DNA from 2 places in the Burkholderia multivorans ATCC BAA-247 genome. Region 1 is predicted to be linked to the other one. Evidence: predicted binding sites of a transcription regulator. Region 1 holds the regulator's gene; the other holds the start of a gene.
The links. Region 1 encodes FliA, which starts transcription of late flagellar genes. Its sites were predicted from a motif close to CTAAAGTTTNNNNNNNNNNNGCCGNTA; they were not measured.
Positions count from the first base shown of each region.

Region 2: the regulator FliA is predicted to act here: its motif matches at 5,833-5,859, upstream of flgK (flagellar hook-associated protein FlgK).

Region 1 covers NZ_CP009832.1:326,832-334,657, reverse strand. The annotation lists gene ahcY (adenosylhomocysteinase) at 1-538, opposite strand, end outside; S-adenosyl-L-homocysteine riboswitch at 570-684, opposite strand; gene NP80_RS13955 (RNA polymerase sigma factor FliA) at 978-1,712, opposite strand; gene NP80_RS13950 (MinD/ParA family ATP-binding protein) at 1,735-2,559, opposite strand; gene flhF (flagellar biosynthesis GTPase FlhF) at 2,552-4,330, opposite strand; gene flhA (flagellar biosynthesis protein FlhA) at 4,327-6,429, opposite strand; gene flhB (flagellar biosynthesis protein FlhB) at 6,426-7,625, opposite strand.
Region 2 covers NZ_CP009832.1:3,345,587-3,353,412, forward strand. The annotation lists gene NP80_RS28005 (transcriptional regulator GcvA) at 1-812, shown strand, start outside; gene NP80_RS28010 (solute carrier family 23 protein) at 879-2,186, opposite strand; gene flgL (flagellar hook-associated protein FlgL) at 2,544-3,779, opposite strand; gene flgK (flagellar hook-associated protein FlgK) at 3,797-5,776, opposite strand; gene NP80_RS28025 (flagellar brake protein) at 5,960-6,715, opposite strand; gene flgJ (flagellar assembly peptidoglycan hydrolase FlgJ) at 6,930-7,826, opposite strand, start outside.

The sequences.
Region 1 (7,826 bases):
CGAGGTGGCGCGCGATCGACTTGTACAGCGCGACTTCTTCCTCGTTGGTCGGCTTCGCGATCACCGAGCGATCCTTCTCGGCCTTCGCGCCGAGGATCAGCAGCAGCGTCGCATCGCCGCCGTCGTCGAGGATCATGTTCGCGAATTCGCCGTTCGGCCATTCGAAGATACGGTGCGAGAACTCCCAGTATTCGTCGAGCGATTCGCCCTTGAACGCGAACACCGGCGTGCCGGCCTCGACGATCGCGGCGGCCGCGTGGTCCTGCGTCGAGAAGATGTTGCACGATGCCCAGCGCACGTCGGCGCCGAGCGCCTTCAGCGTCTCGATCAGCACGCCGGTCTGGATCGTCATGTGCAGCGAGCCGGCGATGCGCGCGCCCTTCAGCGGCTGCTGCGCCTTGTATTCGTCGCGGATCTGCACGAGGCCCGGCATTTCGGTCTCGGCGATGTTCAGCTCCTTGCGGCCCCAGCCGGCAAGTGCCATGTCGGCGACGACGTAATCCTGGGAAGCTTTCGAATCGATAACGGCGCTCATCACGCCCTCCTTTCTAAAAAAGTTCTAGAAATTGATGACGTGAGCGCCGTTCAGGAGGCGGGCCGGCGCGAATGTCGCCGCACGGCTGCCTGGTGAAGCCTTCCGAGCCTGGCGGACGCAGAAGGTCCGTCGCAACGCTCCTCGGAAAACGGCTGCGATTGTAGCAAATCGCGACGGAAATTTCTTGCGTCGGCCGCGTCGATCGCCGTCGCGACGGGCGCGCAGAGCGAAGCGCGCCCCTTTATCGAGATGCGCGCGGGCGCTCTGGGTCGCGATGCTCGCACGCGCGATCGGCTGGCCGATCGATCGGGAGACTCGTGCTGCCGACGCGGTCGCACCGATTCTCGACGCGCGCAATCTCACCATGCTGCAGTTGAGCAGGCCGCGTCCGATCGAGGAACGGCCGGGCGAACGGCGCGATGCGCCGCCGGCCGCGCGCGCTTCAGCTTTCCGCGCCGACCCACGCCTGCTCGCGCAGCCGCGCGCGCAATCGCGCGACCGCCTGGCTATGCAGCTGGCACACGCGCGATTCGCTGACCTCGAGCACGGCGCCGATCTCGCGCAGATTCAGTCCGCGCTCGTAGTAGAGCGACATCAGCAGCTTCTCGCGCTCGGGCAGCCGCTCGATCGCCTCGACGAGCGCGCCGCGCAGATGCTCGTCGAGCAGCGCCGACAACGGATCGGCGTGATCGACGCGATAGCGGTCGAGGAACGGCTCGTCGTCGGCCGCACGGTCGAAATCCTCGTAGTAGATGAGCTGGCTGCCGTGCAGGTCCTGCAGCATCGCCTGGTATTCGTCGAGCGGCATGTTCAGGTGCTGCGCGATCTCGGCCTCGCTCGCGGCGCGGCCGAGCCGCTGCTCGACCTGGTGCACCGCGAGTTCGACCTCGCGCGAGGTCTTGCGCAGGCTGCGCGGCAGCCAGTCGTTGCTGCGCAGCTCGTCGAGCATCGCGCCGCGGATCCGCTGCGTCGCGTAGGTCTCGAACTGCGCGCCCTGATCTTCCTTGTAGCGGCCGGCCGCATCCATCAACCCGATCATGCCGGCCTGGATCAGGTCGTCGAGATCGACGCTCGCCGGCATCTTCGCGACGAGCTGCAGCCCGAGACGACGCACGAGCGGCGCGTACTGCGCGAGCACGTCGGCCTGCGAGATCTTTCCCTGAGCGTTGTACATCATGGCTCTCTCCTTCCGGTGGCGCTCATGCGGCGTGCGCCGCGCCCGTCCGGTACGACGGCTGCCCGCCCGCGCGCAGCTCGCGCGCGGAACCTGTGCCCGCACGCGGGCGCATCGGCCAGTACAGCAGGTCGGCCGCGATCTTTCGGTAGTCGCGCGCCGCGGGCGACGACGGAAACGCGTCGACCGCGGAGCGCGTCAGTGCACGCGCGTGCTCGACGAGCGGATCGGCGCTCACGCAGCCGGCATCGGCGATCGACACGGTCAGATAGCGGCTCGCGACGCCCGCGAGATTGTCGAGCGCGGTCTTCGCATCGGCATGGCTGCCGACGTGGTTCACGAGCACGCGGAACTGCGCGGTCGCGTGCGCGAAATGCAGCCGCTTCATGCACGCGTACGCTTCGGTGATCGCGTGCGCGGCCACGCGCGTGACGATCAGCACGTCGTGCGCTTCGCGCGCGAGCGTCGACAGCGTGCCGTCGGCGCCGCGCTGCGCGTCGATCAGCACGATGTCGGCCGGGCCGTCGACGAAGTCGCTCAGCTGCGCATCGCCGTAGCCCGCTCGCGCGGCCTGCGCGCTCGCGCACAGCCAGAAACCGGCGGCGACGCGCGTGCGCTCGCCGTCGCGCAGCCATGCGCCGGCGAGCGTCGCGGCGGCCGAATGCACGTCCGCGCGCTCGTCGACGACGAGCACGTCCTTGCCGAGCGCCGCGAGCGCGGCAGCGACGTTCACGACGGTCGACGTGCAGCCGACGCCGGTCGGCCCGCCCGTCACCGCGACGATGCGCGAACCGCGCCCGGCCAGCAGGCGCCGCAGTCCTTCGGCCTGGTCGATCGTTCGTTTATCCAAATCGCACCTCGTGCAGATCGGCGGCCGCGCGGGCGGTCAGCGCGGACAGCAGCAGCGGCATGTCGTCGTCCTGCGGGACGAACGGCGAGCCGTCGCGCGGCACGCAGAACGCGCTCTTCAGCAGGAAGCGCGTGGTCGCGACGTACAGGTTTTCCGGCACCTTCTGGCCGGTCGACACGTAGTGCACGGGCAGCTTGTAGCGGATCACGGTGTCGAGCGCGCCGCCGAGATGCGTCGCCTCGTCGAGCTTCGTCAGAATGCAGCCGGCCAGGTCAGGCCCGGCCAGGTCGGGCCCCGCGAGATCGGCGCGGTCGCCGGCGCTGCGATACGCCTGCACGACTTCGTTGAGCGTGTCGCCGTGGCTCGTCGCGTTGAGCAGCAGCAGCCGCTGCACCGGCGTGCTCGCGCCGTGCAGCATCGCGATCTGGTCGGACACCGCGCGGTCGCGCTGGCTCATCCCGATCGTGTCGATCAGCACGATGTGCTTGTTGCGCAGCTCGGACAGCGCGAGCGACAGATCGCCGGCGTCCTTCACGGCGTGGACCGGCACGCCGAGGATCTTGCCGAAGATGCGCAGCTGCTCGTGGCCGCCGATCCGGTAGCTGTCGGTCGTCAGCAGCGCGACCTTGCTCGCGCCGAAGCGCATCACGCAGCGTGCGGCGAGCTTCGCGGTCGTGGTCGTCTTGCCGACGCCGGTCGGCCCCATCAGCGCGAATACGCCGCCGCGCTCCATCAGTGCGTCCTCGCTGCCGAGCACCGGCAGGTTCGCGGCGAGCACCGACTGCGCCCATTCGAGCGCCGCGTCGAACGTCTGCGCACCGTCGCCGGCCGGTAGACGATCGACGAGCATCCGCACGAGCTGCGCGGAAAAACCGGCGGCGAACAGATGCTTCGACAGTGCGCCGTGCACCGGGCTGCGGCGTTGACGGTCGTGCCACATCAGGTTGTCGAACTGCGCTTCCATCATCCCGCGCAGCGCGCCGAGCTCGTGCATCACCGTGTCGTTGACGATGCGCTCGACGCCGGACTTCACCGCGTCGGCGACGGCAGCCGCCGTATCGGCGGACAGCCGCGCGCGGTCGGCCGCTTTCGCGGCAGCCGCGTCGGTCGTGCGCGCGGCGGCCGGCGCGCGCCGTTCCGCCTCGCGTGCGACATCGCGCATCCAGTCGGGCGACGCCGCGGGCGCTGCGTCCTGCGGCGCGTGTGCGGCGCCGGCCGACGCGGCGGGCGCGGTTTGCGTACGGGCGCGCAGCGCATCGCGCTGCTGCGTCAGGCGTTTCGCGTGCTCGACGAGCCATGCGGCCGGTTCGCCGCTCGCGGCGGGCGCCGCCGCATGTGCCGGCGCCGGCGCAGCGGCATTCGCGCGCACCGCGCCCGGCTCGTCCGCGGCCGGCGCGGCAGGGCCGGCGGCCGCCTGCGTCGTATCGGCGCTCGCGCCGAACACCGACGAGAACACGTCCGGCAGCCCGTGTTCGTCCGTCGCATACGGATTCGCGACCGCGCGTGCGGGCGCGGCGGGCCGCGCGACGATACCGGGCACGGCGGCCGCGGGCACGGCGGCGGGCAGCGCCGATTCCGGCAGGCGCGCTCGCACGGCAGCGGCGGCCGACGGTGCGACCGCGGCCAGTTCGGCGTCGGCGAGTGCGACGATTTCGACGCTGCCGTCATCGAGCGCGCGGTTCGACAGCACGACGGCGTCGGCGCCCAGCGCCTCGCGCACCAGACGAAGCGCGTCGCGGCTCGTCGCGCCGGTGAATTTGCGAATGTTCAAGCGGAACCCCCGATGACGTTAACAACCTTGATCGTGCGTGTATCCGGCACTTCCGCATACGACAGCACTTTCAATTGCGGCAGGCTGCGGCGCAGGAAGCGCGCAAGCATCGCGCGCAACGCGTGCTGCACGAGCAGCACGGGCGGCAGCCCGAGATTCTGTTGACGCAGCATCGCCTGTTGCGTGCCGGTCAGAAGCGTGTTCGCGAGGCCGGGCTCGAGGCCCGGATTCGCGCCGGTCGCGAGCGCCTGCGACAGCACGCGCTCGAGATTCGCGTCGAGCCCCATCACCTGCATGTCGCCCGTGCCCGGATACCACTGCTGCGTGATCGCGCGGCCGAGCGCGAGGCGCACGGCGGCCGTGATCTCGTATGCGTCGCCGCGGCCCGCATGCTCGGACACGGCCTCGAGGATCGTGCGCATGTCGCGGATCGGCACGCCTTCGTCGAGCAGGTTCTGCAGCACCTTTTGCAGCGTCGTCAGCGAGACCGTCTTCGGCACCAGATCCTCGACGAGCGACGGCGCGTCCTTGCCGGTGCGCTCGACGAGCGCCTGCACTTCCTGCCGGCCGAGCAGCTCGGCCGCGTGCTGGACGACCAGATGGTTCAGGTGCGTCGCGACCACGGTGCTCGCATCGACGACCGTGTAGCCGTACACCTGCGCCTGCTCGCGCATCGCGACGTCGATCCACACGGCGGGCAGCCCGAACGCCGGATCCTGCGTCGCGGCGCCCGGCAGCGCGGCCGTCACCTGCCCCGGATTGATCGCGAGCCACTGGCCCGGAAACACTTCGCCCGTGCCGATCTCGACGCCCTTCAGCGCGATCCGGTACGCGTTCGGACGCAGTTCGAGGTTGTCGCGGATATGGATCACCGGCGGCAGGAAGCCGATTTCCTGCGCGAATTTCTTGCGGATGCTCTTGATCCGCTTGAGCAGCTCGCCGTCGCTGTTGCGATCGACGAGCGGAATCAGCCGATAGCCGACTTCGAGGCCGAGCGGATCGATCAGCTGCACGTCGTCCCACGTCGCTTCGTGGCTGTCGGACGGCAGCGCGGCGGGCGGTGCGATCTCGGTCACGTCGCCGGCCGCCTTGCGTGCGGCCGCGCGCTTCGTCTGCGTGCGCGCAAGCCAGATCGCGCCGGCGCCGAGCGCGAGAAACGCGAAGTGCGGCATGCCGGGGATCAGCCCCATCAGCACGATGATCGCGCCGGTGATCGTCAGCACGCGCGGGTTCGTGAACAGCTGGCCGGTGATCTGCGTGCCGATGTCCTCGTCGGTCGCGACGCGCGACACGATCACGCCGGCCGCGGTCGAGATCACGAGCGACGGAATCTGCGCGACGAGGCCGTCGCCGATCGTCAGCAGCGTGTAGTTCTTGCCCGCGGCCGCGAAGCTCATGTCGTGCTGGATCATCCCGACGATCAGGCCGCCGATCACGTTGATCGCCATGATGATCAGGCCGGCGATCGCATCGCCGCGCACGAACTTCGACGCGCCGTCCATCGAGCCGTAGAACTCGGCCTCCTGCGCGACGGCCTGGCGGCGCTTGCGCGCCTGCTCCTCGTTGATGAGGCCCGCGTTCAGATCGGCGTCGATCGCCATCTGCTTGCCGGGCATCGCGTCGAGCGTGAAGCGCGCGGACACTTCGGCGATGCGCCCCGCGCCCTTCGTGATCACCATGAAGTTGATGATCATCAGAATCACGAACACGACGATGCCGACCGCGAAATTGCCGCCGACGAGGAAGTGGCCGAAAGCCTCGATCACCTGGCCGGCCGCGTCCGGGCCCGTGTGGCCTTCGAGCAGCACGACGCGCGTCGACGCGACGTTCAGCGACAGCCGCAGCAGTGTCGAGAACAGCAGCACGCTCGGGAATGCCGCGAAGTCGAGCGGCTTCATCGTGTACATGCTGACGAGCAGCACCATCACCGACAGCGCGATGTTGAACGTGAACAGCAGATCCAGCAGCAGCGGCGGCAGCGGCAGGATCATCATCCCGAGGATCATGCAGATCAGGATCGGCCCGGCCAGCGCGCGCAGGTTGGTGCCGGCAAGCAGGTTCGCGCGCTTCGCGAAGAGCCCCGTGGTCGGCGTGCTCATGCGGCGCCTCCGTGCGTGCCGAGCGCGTCTTCGGCCTCGTCGCGCGCGTCGTCGGCGGACACCGTCGCGCCCTTGTCGAGCTCGGCCGGCACGTCGAGATCGACGGGCGCGGCCGGGAACGCGCCGCCTTCGGCGCGGAAGCGCTTGAGCTGATAGACCCACGCGAGCACTTCGGCGACGGCCGAATACAGCGCGCCCGGAATCTCGCGTTCGAGTTCGACGTTGTGATAGAGCGCCCGCGCGAGCGGCGGCGCTTCGAGCAGCGGCACGTTGTGCTCGGCCGCGAGCTCGCGGATGCGCGCGGCGACGAGGTTCACGCCCTTCGCGACGACCTTCGGCGCGCGCATCTCGCCGTCCGCGTACTGCAGCGCGACCGCGAAGTGCGTCGGGTTCGTGACGACGACGTCCGCCTTGGGCACGGCCGCCATCATCCGGCGACGCGCGATCGCGCGCTGCTGCTGGCGAATCCGCCCCTTCACGTGCGGATCGCCTTCGTTCTCGCGGTGTTCGCGCTTCACTTCTTCCTTCGTCATGCGCAGCTTCTTGTTGTACTGCCAGAGTTGATACGGGACGTCGAGCGCGGCGACGACCAGCATCCCGGCCACCGTCGTGCCGCAGCACACGGCGACCAGATGCAGCGCGTCGACGAGCGCCGTATCGAGCGGCTGCGTCGCGAGCCCGAGCAGTTCGTCCTTGCTGCGCCAGATCGCGACGCCGCCGATGCCGCCGACGACGAGCGTCTTCGCGATCGACATGCCGAGCTGGATCGGCCCCTGGATCGAGAAGATGCGGCCGAGACCCGCGACCGGATTGAGCCGGTCGAACTTCAGCTCGAAGGTTTTCGGCGAGATCAGCCAGCCGCCGAGCGCCATCGGCGCGAGCAGCGCGGCCGCGCCGGTCAGTGCGAGGATCGGCAGCAGCGCGGCAAGCCCCTCGAGGCTCGCGCTGCCGGCCGCCGACAGCATCCGGTGCGTGTCGAATGCGGTCGCGCGGTCGAACGCGAACGCGCCGCGCAGCATCGCCTGCAGATGCGCGCCCGCCGGTCCCGCGAGCAGCCACGCGCCGTAGAAGCCCGCCGCGAGCAGCGCGAACGAAGCCAGCTCGCGCGAACGCGCGACCTGCCCCTCCTCGCGCGCCTTCTCGCGGCGTCTCGGAGTGGCGGCTTCGGTCCGGTCGAGATCGCTCTCGTCTGCCACGGGGCCTCCAGTCGGCTACGGCTACGGCGGAATGCCGCTTTTCACTGACAGCGATTATTGATGGACGCGTCAACCGCCGATCGGTCGAGCAAAGCCGGGAAAGGGGGGTATTTCTGCGAATCGGACGGGCGCGATCGCCCGCCCGGCGCGGCTCGACGGCGGGTGCCTGCGTGTCGCGCGCGGATGAAAAAAGGGGGCGAC
Region 2 (7,826 bases), 410 kb from region 1:
CTGCCGGCGACGAGCTGCATGTGACCCACGGTGCCATCAGCCGGCAAATCGCCGGCTTCGAGGCATGGCTCGGCAAGCCCGTGTTTCACCGCTACGGCAAGCGCGTGAAGCTCACCGACGAAGGCCGCCGCTATCTCGACACCGTGCGCGCCGCGTTCGACAGCATCGCGCTCGCGACCGAGCAGCTGCGCCACACCGGCACCGCGCGCGTGCTGCGCATCAATGCACTGCCGACCTTCGCGATGAAATGGCTGCTGCCGCGGCTGTCGCGGTTCCAGCGCGACGTGCCGAACGTCGAGCTGAAGCTGTCGACGTCGAATGCGCCGCTCGACACGCTCGACGGCTTCGACGTCGCGATCCGGCGCGGCCCCGGCCACTGGCCGGCATGCACGAGCGGCCACTTCCTCGACGAAAGCGTGATTCCGGTCTGCAGCCCGGCGCTGCTCAAGCGCGCGCCGATCGCGCGCGCGGACGATCTCGCGCGGCACGTGCTGCTGCATTCGGATACGCGGCCGGAAGGCTGGCGCGACTGGTTCGCGGCGGCCGGCGTGACGATGAAGGCGCGCAAGCGGCAGTCGTTCGACCACTTCTATCTCGCGCTGCAGGCGGCCGTCGACGGGCTCGGCGTCGCGCTCGGCCCGCTGCCGCTGATCGACGACGAACTCGCGAGCGGCCGCCTCGTGATGCCGCTCGCCGGCCCGCGCATCGCGACGCGCAGCTACTGGTGGATCGCGCCGCGCGCGCCGGCGGACGATCCGCTCGTCGCGCAGTTCTGCGGGTGGCTGGAAGCGCAGTCGAACGTCGGCGCGTAGTACCGCCCGGTTCGACCGGGCAGGCGGCGCGGGCGGCCTTGCACCGCCCGCTGCCGCGCGCATCGCTCAGACCACTGGGCCCGGCTCCTTTTCCTTGCGCAGCAGCGCGTACAGGATGATCGCGCCGAACGTCGCGGTACCGATGCCGCCGAGCCCGAAGCCGCCGATCTTCAGCGAGAAGTCGCCGGCGCCGAGCACGAGCGTGACGGCCGCGACGATCAGGTTGCGGTTGTCCGAGAAATCGACCTTGTTGACGACCCAGATCCGCGCGCCCGTCACGGCGATCAGCCCGAACACGACGATCGACACGCCGCCGAGCACCGCGCCCGGAATGGTCTGGATCACCGCGCCGAACTTCGGCGAGAAGCCGAGCACGATCGCGATCACCGCGGCGACTGCGAACACGAGCGTCGAGTAGATGCGCGTGACGGCCATCACGCCGATGTTCTCCGAATAGGTCGTCACGCCGGTGCCCCCGACGCTGCCCGACACGATCGTCGCGAGCCCGTCGCCGATGAACGCGCGGCCGACGTAGCGGTCGAGGTTCTGCCCCGTCATCGCGCTGACGGCCTTGATGTGGCCGAGGTTCTCGGCGACGAGGATCACCGCGACGGGCGCGAGCATCAGCATCGCGTGCGGATCGAACACCGGCGCGGTGAAGGCCGGCATCCCGAACCACGCGGCGTGCGACACGATCGAGAAGTCGATCGGCTTGCCGAGCCCCATGCCGTTCGTCGCGACCGCATAGATCGCGTACGCGATCACGAGACCGACCAGGATCAGCAGCCGCTGCATCATGCCGCGCGCGAACACCGCGACGCCGCCGACGCAGAGCACGGTGACGAGCGCCATCGTCGAATCGAAGTTCGACGCCGACACGCCCTTGACCGCGATCGGCGCAAGGTTCAGCCCGATCACCGCGACCACCGCGCCGGTCACCACGGGCGGCATCAGCGTCTCGATCCAGCGCGTGCCGATCGCCGACACGAGCGCGCCGAGCGCGACGTACACGACGCCGCACGCGACGATCCCGCCGAGCGCGACGGGGATGTTCGGGTTCGGGCCGCTGCCGCCGTAGCCCGTCACCGCGATCACGAGGCCGATGAACGCGAAGCTCGAGCCGAGATAGCTCGGCACGCGGCCGCCGACCAGCACGAAGAACAGCAGCGTGCCGATGCCCGACATGAAGATGCACAGGTTCGGATCGAAGCCCATCAGCAGCGGCGCGAGCACGGTCGAGCCGAACATCGCGACGACGTGCTGCACGCCCATCGCGACCATCTGCGGCCACGGCAGGCGCTCGTCGGGGCCGACCACGCGCGCGGACGCGCCGGTCGACTGCACCCGCCAGCGCGGGAAGTAGGAATCGGACATGGGAAAAAGGGCTCCTGTCGGTCGCCGGCTGCGACGGTGCGCCGGTCTGGAAACTCGCGCGAGTTTACGGAGCGGAAATGGGGCTGGCAAGCGCGGCCCGCGCGCTTGACGGCGGGCGGCAGTACGAACCGACGGCCGCGCAATTTCGAACCTGTCCGCTTCCCAGCGCGCGGCGCGCTGCCCTACAGTACGCGGACCGCTGCGATACCAGGGCGCAGCGGGTTGTGAGTGGCTCCCTCTCGCCGCCCGCGCGTTGCGCCGGGCGGCTTTTTTATGCGCACGCCGATCGCGCCCGCGGCCCGCTGCCGCGTCGCGCGACGTAAGCGGGCGCTCACATCGCGCAACGCGCGCGGTCCGTCACGGGTTGATGTACTGGAACAGCGACAGGTTCTGCAGCTGCGCGTACGCCTTCTGCGCGCCCGTCAGCGCGTTCTGCATCTGCAGGAACTGGCTGATCGTCGACACCATGTTGGTGCTCGTCAGATCGGCGAGGTTGCTGGTCACCTGCAGCGTATTCGTCTGGTTCACGGCCTGCATCGCCTGGATTTCCTGCTCGCGGCCGCCGACCGACGCCTGCACGGTGAGGATGTTCGTCATCGTGTTGTCGAGCTTCGTCGTGCCGGTCGTCATCGCGTTCGCGAGCTTCGCGGCCGCGACCGTGTCGCTGCCGATCGGCACCTTCAGCGCCGCGATCATCGTGTCGAGCGTCGCGAACACGTCGGTGCCGGCCTGCGGCGCGGGCGTGACCGAGAACGTGTCGTTCGGCGACGGCGTGCCCGACACCGGCACCGACAGGCCGTTGCCGAGCGCGATCGCCGTGCCGTCGGCATACGGTTGCGGCGCCGTGGTCGTCGGCGGCGCGGCCGTCTCGTCGGTCACCGTGTAGGTCGGTGCGGCCGACGTGCCGCCGAACGTGATCGTGAACGTGTGCGTGTTCGTCGCGGCCGACGGATCGGTGATCGTCACCGCGCCGATCGTCGCCGTGCCCTGATTCGCCGCGCCGGCGGCCGGCACCGGCTGGCTGCCGAGCATCGGCACCGACAGGAACACGCTCGCGCCGTCGTCGCCTTGCGCGATCGTGCGCGTGTCGGCGATCTGCACCTGCCGCGCGCCGCGGTCGCCGCTGTAGACCACGCCGCCGCCCGTGCCGTTCGCGAACGGCGCCGTCGTCGACTGGTAGCCCGCGAACAGGTAGTTGCCGGCGCCGTCGGTCGAGTTCGCGAGCGTCAGCAGCTGGTCGCGATAGCCCTGCAGCTGCGTCGCGAGCGCCGACCGGTCGCTGTCCGACAGCGCGCCGTCGCCGGCCCGGATCACGATCGAATGGATGCTGTTGAGCAGGCTGTTCACGCTCGTAAGCGCCTGATCCTCCTTCTGCAGCGACGACAGCGCGACGTTCTGGTTCGTCGCGTACTGCGACAGCGTCGCCGAGGTCATCGACAGCTGCACGGCCTGCGCCGCGCCGAGCGGGTTGTCGGCGGCCGTCGACAGGCTCACGCCGCTCGAAATCTGCTGATACAGCTGCGCGAGCTGCGCCTGCTGGTCGCTCATCTGCGCGACGTTCAGCTGGTAGAACTGGGCTGTGGAAATCCGCATCGCTTCGATCCCCGGAATCAGTTGAACAGGCCGAGCACGGTCTGGAACAGCGTCGCCGCCGTCTGGATCACCTTCGCGTTCGCCTGGTAGAGCTGCTGGTACTGCATCAGGTTCGCCGCTTCCTCGTTCTGGTTCACGCCCGACACCGACTGCTGCGCGGACGTGATCTGGCCGACGAGCGCCGTCTGCGCGGCGCTCGACGACTTGAGCTGGCTCGCCGCGTTGCCGATGTCGTTCACGTAGCTCGCGTACGCACCGGTCAGCGTGACCGTGCCGTTGCCGAACGACTTCGCGGTGACGAGCTTCGAGAGCGCGAGCGCGTTGGTGCCGTCGTTCGTGCCGCCCGCGTACGGACCGATCGTGAACGTATCACCGTCGGCCGGCGCGCCGGACAGCGACACCGTCACGCCGTTCAGCGCGCCCGGTGCGGTGCCCGACATCGTCAGCGTCGCGCCGGCGGCCGGGTCGTACGGCACGGGCGTCGTCGAGCTCGCGATCGTCACCGTCTGCGGCGGCGTGCCGGCGATCGTCACCGTCGTGCCGGCCGGGAAGCCCGACAGCGACTTCGTCGCCGCGTCGTAGGTCAGCGTCGTGGCCGGCACCTGATAGCCGGCGCCCACCGGCCCCTGCGTGATGGTCGCGGTGCCCGCGTTGGTCGACGCGGCCCACGTGACGACCGGCGACGCGGCAGCGATCGCGGAGCCGTTCGAGGTCGCGAGCTTGAAGCCGTCGAGTGCGCCGCGCGTCGGCAGCACGGTGAACTGGTCGCCGGCCTGCATCGTGCCGGACGACACCGAGAAGTCGAGCCCGCCGATCGAGCCGGGCATCGTGTTCGACGTGCCGACCACCGAGCCGGTCGCGCGGTCGGTCAGCGTATATTGCGTGCCGTCGAACGACAGCGTGTAGTCGCCGGTGGTCGGCTGCGACGCGTTCGAAAACGACACCGACAGCGTCGCGTCGCCCTGGTTGCGCGTGTCGGCATAGACGGTCGGCGCGCCGACCGCGAACAAGTTGCTGCCGACGTTGCCCGACAGATCGATGCCGAGCGCGTTCTGCGCGTTGACCTGCGCGGCGAAGCTGGCCGCGATCGCGCCGAGCTTCGCCTGCGCCGGATCGAGCGTCTGGCTGCGGAACGCGAGCAGGCCGCCGAGCGTGCCGCCGGACAGCGACGTGTCGGGCAGGTACTGGTTCGGGCCCGGCGGATTCGCGCCGGCGATGCCCTGCGACACGACGGTCAGCTCGCTCGGGTCGGACGGCGACGTGACGGTCGCGAGCTGATAGCTCTTGTCCGCGACGACGAGCGGCTGGCCGCCCGCGAGGAAGACGCTGTAGCCGTCGCTGTTGCGCACGACCTGCACGCCCGCGAGGCTCGACAGGTTCGACACCGCGAGGTCGCGCTGGTCCATCAGCTGGTTCGGCGGCTGCCCCTGGCTGCTCGCGGCGGCGATCTGCTGGTTCAGCTGCGCGATCTGCGCGGTGTAGGTGTTGATCTGCGACACGGCGCTCGTGAGCTGCGTGTTCACGCTCTGGCGCAGTGCGTCGTACTGCTGGCCGGCGGCCGTGATCTGGTCGGCGAGCGTCTGCGCGTTGCTCATCGCCGTCTGCCGCACCGTCGGGTCGGCCGCGTTGTTCGCGACGTTCTGCAGCCCCGTGAAGTAGTTCGTGATCGCGGTCGAAATGCCGGCGGTCGGGCTGCCGATGTAGTTGTTCAGCTGCGCGACGAGCGAATACCAGGTCGACAGCGCGCCGCTTTGCGTCTGCGCGGTGTTCAGCTGGTCGCTCAGGTACTGGCTGTACTGTCGCTGCACGGTAACGGTGTTCACGCCCTGCGGCAGATAACCGCTGCTCGTGTACTGGCCGCTCGCTTCCGCGTAGACGGGCCGCTCCACCGAATAGCCGGGCGTCGCGGCGTTGCTGATGTTCTGACCGGTCGTCGTGAGGCCCCAGAGCGCGGCGTTGAGGCCGCTGACGCCGAGGTTCATGAGTGTGTTGGACATGCGCGATCCTGATGAGCCGGCCGCGCTGCGGCCGCCGGGTTGCGTGACTCCCGGTATAACGGCCGCGGATCGAAAAAATTGAGAGAAAAATGGCCGCCCGACGCGCATGTCGCGCATCGGCCGCCGGCGCTGCCCGACGCGACACCGGCGAGCCTGCCGCGCGCCGTCGCGCGGCTCCCCGCGTCACGCGCGCGCGAGCGAGCGGCGCTTCATCTCGAGCTGCGTGATCAGCCGCTGCAGCGTGTTTTCGGCGCTGCCCGGCAGCGACAGGAAGCGAAAGCCGAGCTGATAGCGGCGCGCGCCGTTCGGCAGTTGCGTCGCGCGCTGCGACACGAGCTGCAGGTCGAGCGACAGCTTGCCGTGCCCGGTGAGCTCGAGCTCGACGTCCGGCAGCACCGTGCCGAGCGCGAGCGCCTCGACGCGTTCGTCGGCCGTGCGCAGCCCGACGCCGCCGAGCGACAGGTTGTGCACCTCGAACTGGAAGCGCTCGCCGTCCGGCAGCGCGCCGCGGCACAGGAACGGATCGACGACCGGCGCGTCCACACGGAAATACTCGCGGCGCTGGATGCACACGAGCACGTCGGGGAAATCGGCGACGAACGCCGGCAGCCCCTCGTAGCGCGTCTCGCGCGGCGTGCCGGTCGTGAATTCGACGCGCACGCCTTCGGGCGCGGCCGAGAACGCGCAATGCGCCGCGCCGAGAATGCTCGCGTTCTGTTCGGACAGCGCGCCCCAGTCGAACGTGAACGTGCGTGCGCCGACATCGACTTCCAGCAGGCGCGTGACGAGCTGGCCGCCCGGATACTCGACGGTCAGGAAATCGCCGCGGTTCACGAGATTGCGCAACTGGACGCCGATTTCCAGCGGATTGCGGCGGGCGTAGTCGGGGCCGGAGTGGCCCGAGTCCAGGCTCGGGTCCGTCGACGTTTCGATATTCATGGCTAGCCGGTCTTTCTTGTCATGGGCGCACGCGTAACCGGTGCGCGATAAAACCGGGCCAGAATACGGGGCCCGGACGCAGGTCTCTCACACTTAGCGGCAGTGCTGACCGAAAGTTTAGATCGATTTGCCGAATTTTTTTGCGCAAACGTTGAAACCGCGCGCGGCGGGGTGCCGGGCGCGGTTCGTCGGAGGCCAAAGCGTCAGCGATTCGTCAGCCGATCTGCTGCATGATCGAAATCAGCTTTTTCGCGTAGTTCGGGTCCGTCGCATAGCCGGCCTTCTGCATCCCCTGCGCAAAGCCCTCGACGCTGCGGCTCGCGCTCAGCACGCCCGCATAACGCGGATTGTTCTTCAGCAGGTTCGCGTAGTCGGTCATCGCGTGCTCGTACGAGTCGTACGCGCGGAACTTCGCGACGACGCGCCGCGGCGTGCCGTTCACGTATTCGGTCGTCAGCGCCGATACCGTGCGGCCGGTCCAGCCGCGCGTCGCCTTGATGCCGAACACGTTGTAGCTGGTCGAGCCGTCGGCCGCGCGGATCTCGCGCTTGCCCCAGCCCGATTCGAGCGCCGCCTGGCCGACGATGAAGCGCGCCGGAATGCCGGTCGCCGCGCTCGCCGCCTCTGCGGGGCCGGCGAGGCGGTCGACGAACGCGTCCGCGTCCGGCGCACCGGTCGCGCCCTTCAGCGGCGGCGTCAGCGCGCTGCCGGCCGAATAGCCGCGCGCGCGCGACAGGCCGCCGTTGTTCGCCGCCGCGTTCGCATAGGCGTTCGCCATCGCGCTCATCGCGGCGAGGCTGCCTTCGTTGCCGACCGCGCCGAGGCCGGCGCCGAGATCGCCCGCCGCGCCGGCGCCCGCGCCCTGCCCGGCGTTGCGCATCAGCTGCTTCATCAGCGCGTCGGCGACGCCGATCCCGCGCGACGACATCTGCTGCGCGAGCTGCTGGTCGAGCATCGACGTGTACATCTTCGACGTATGCGAGTCGAACAGCCCGCCTTCGGGCGTCGCATCGCGCATGCTCTTCAGCATCATCTGCGTGAACATCGCGTCGAACTGGCCTGCGACCGCCTTCGCGCCGCCCTGCGGCGACTGCTTCGCCTGCGCGCGCAG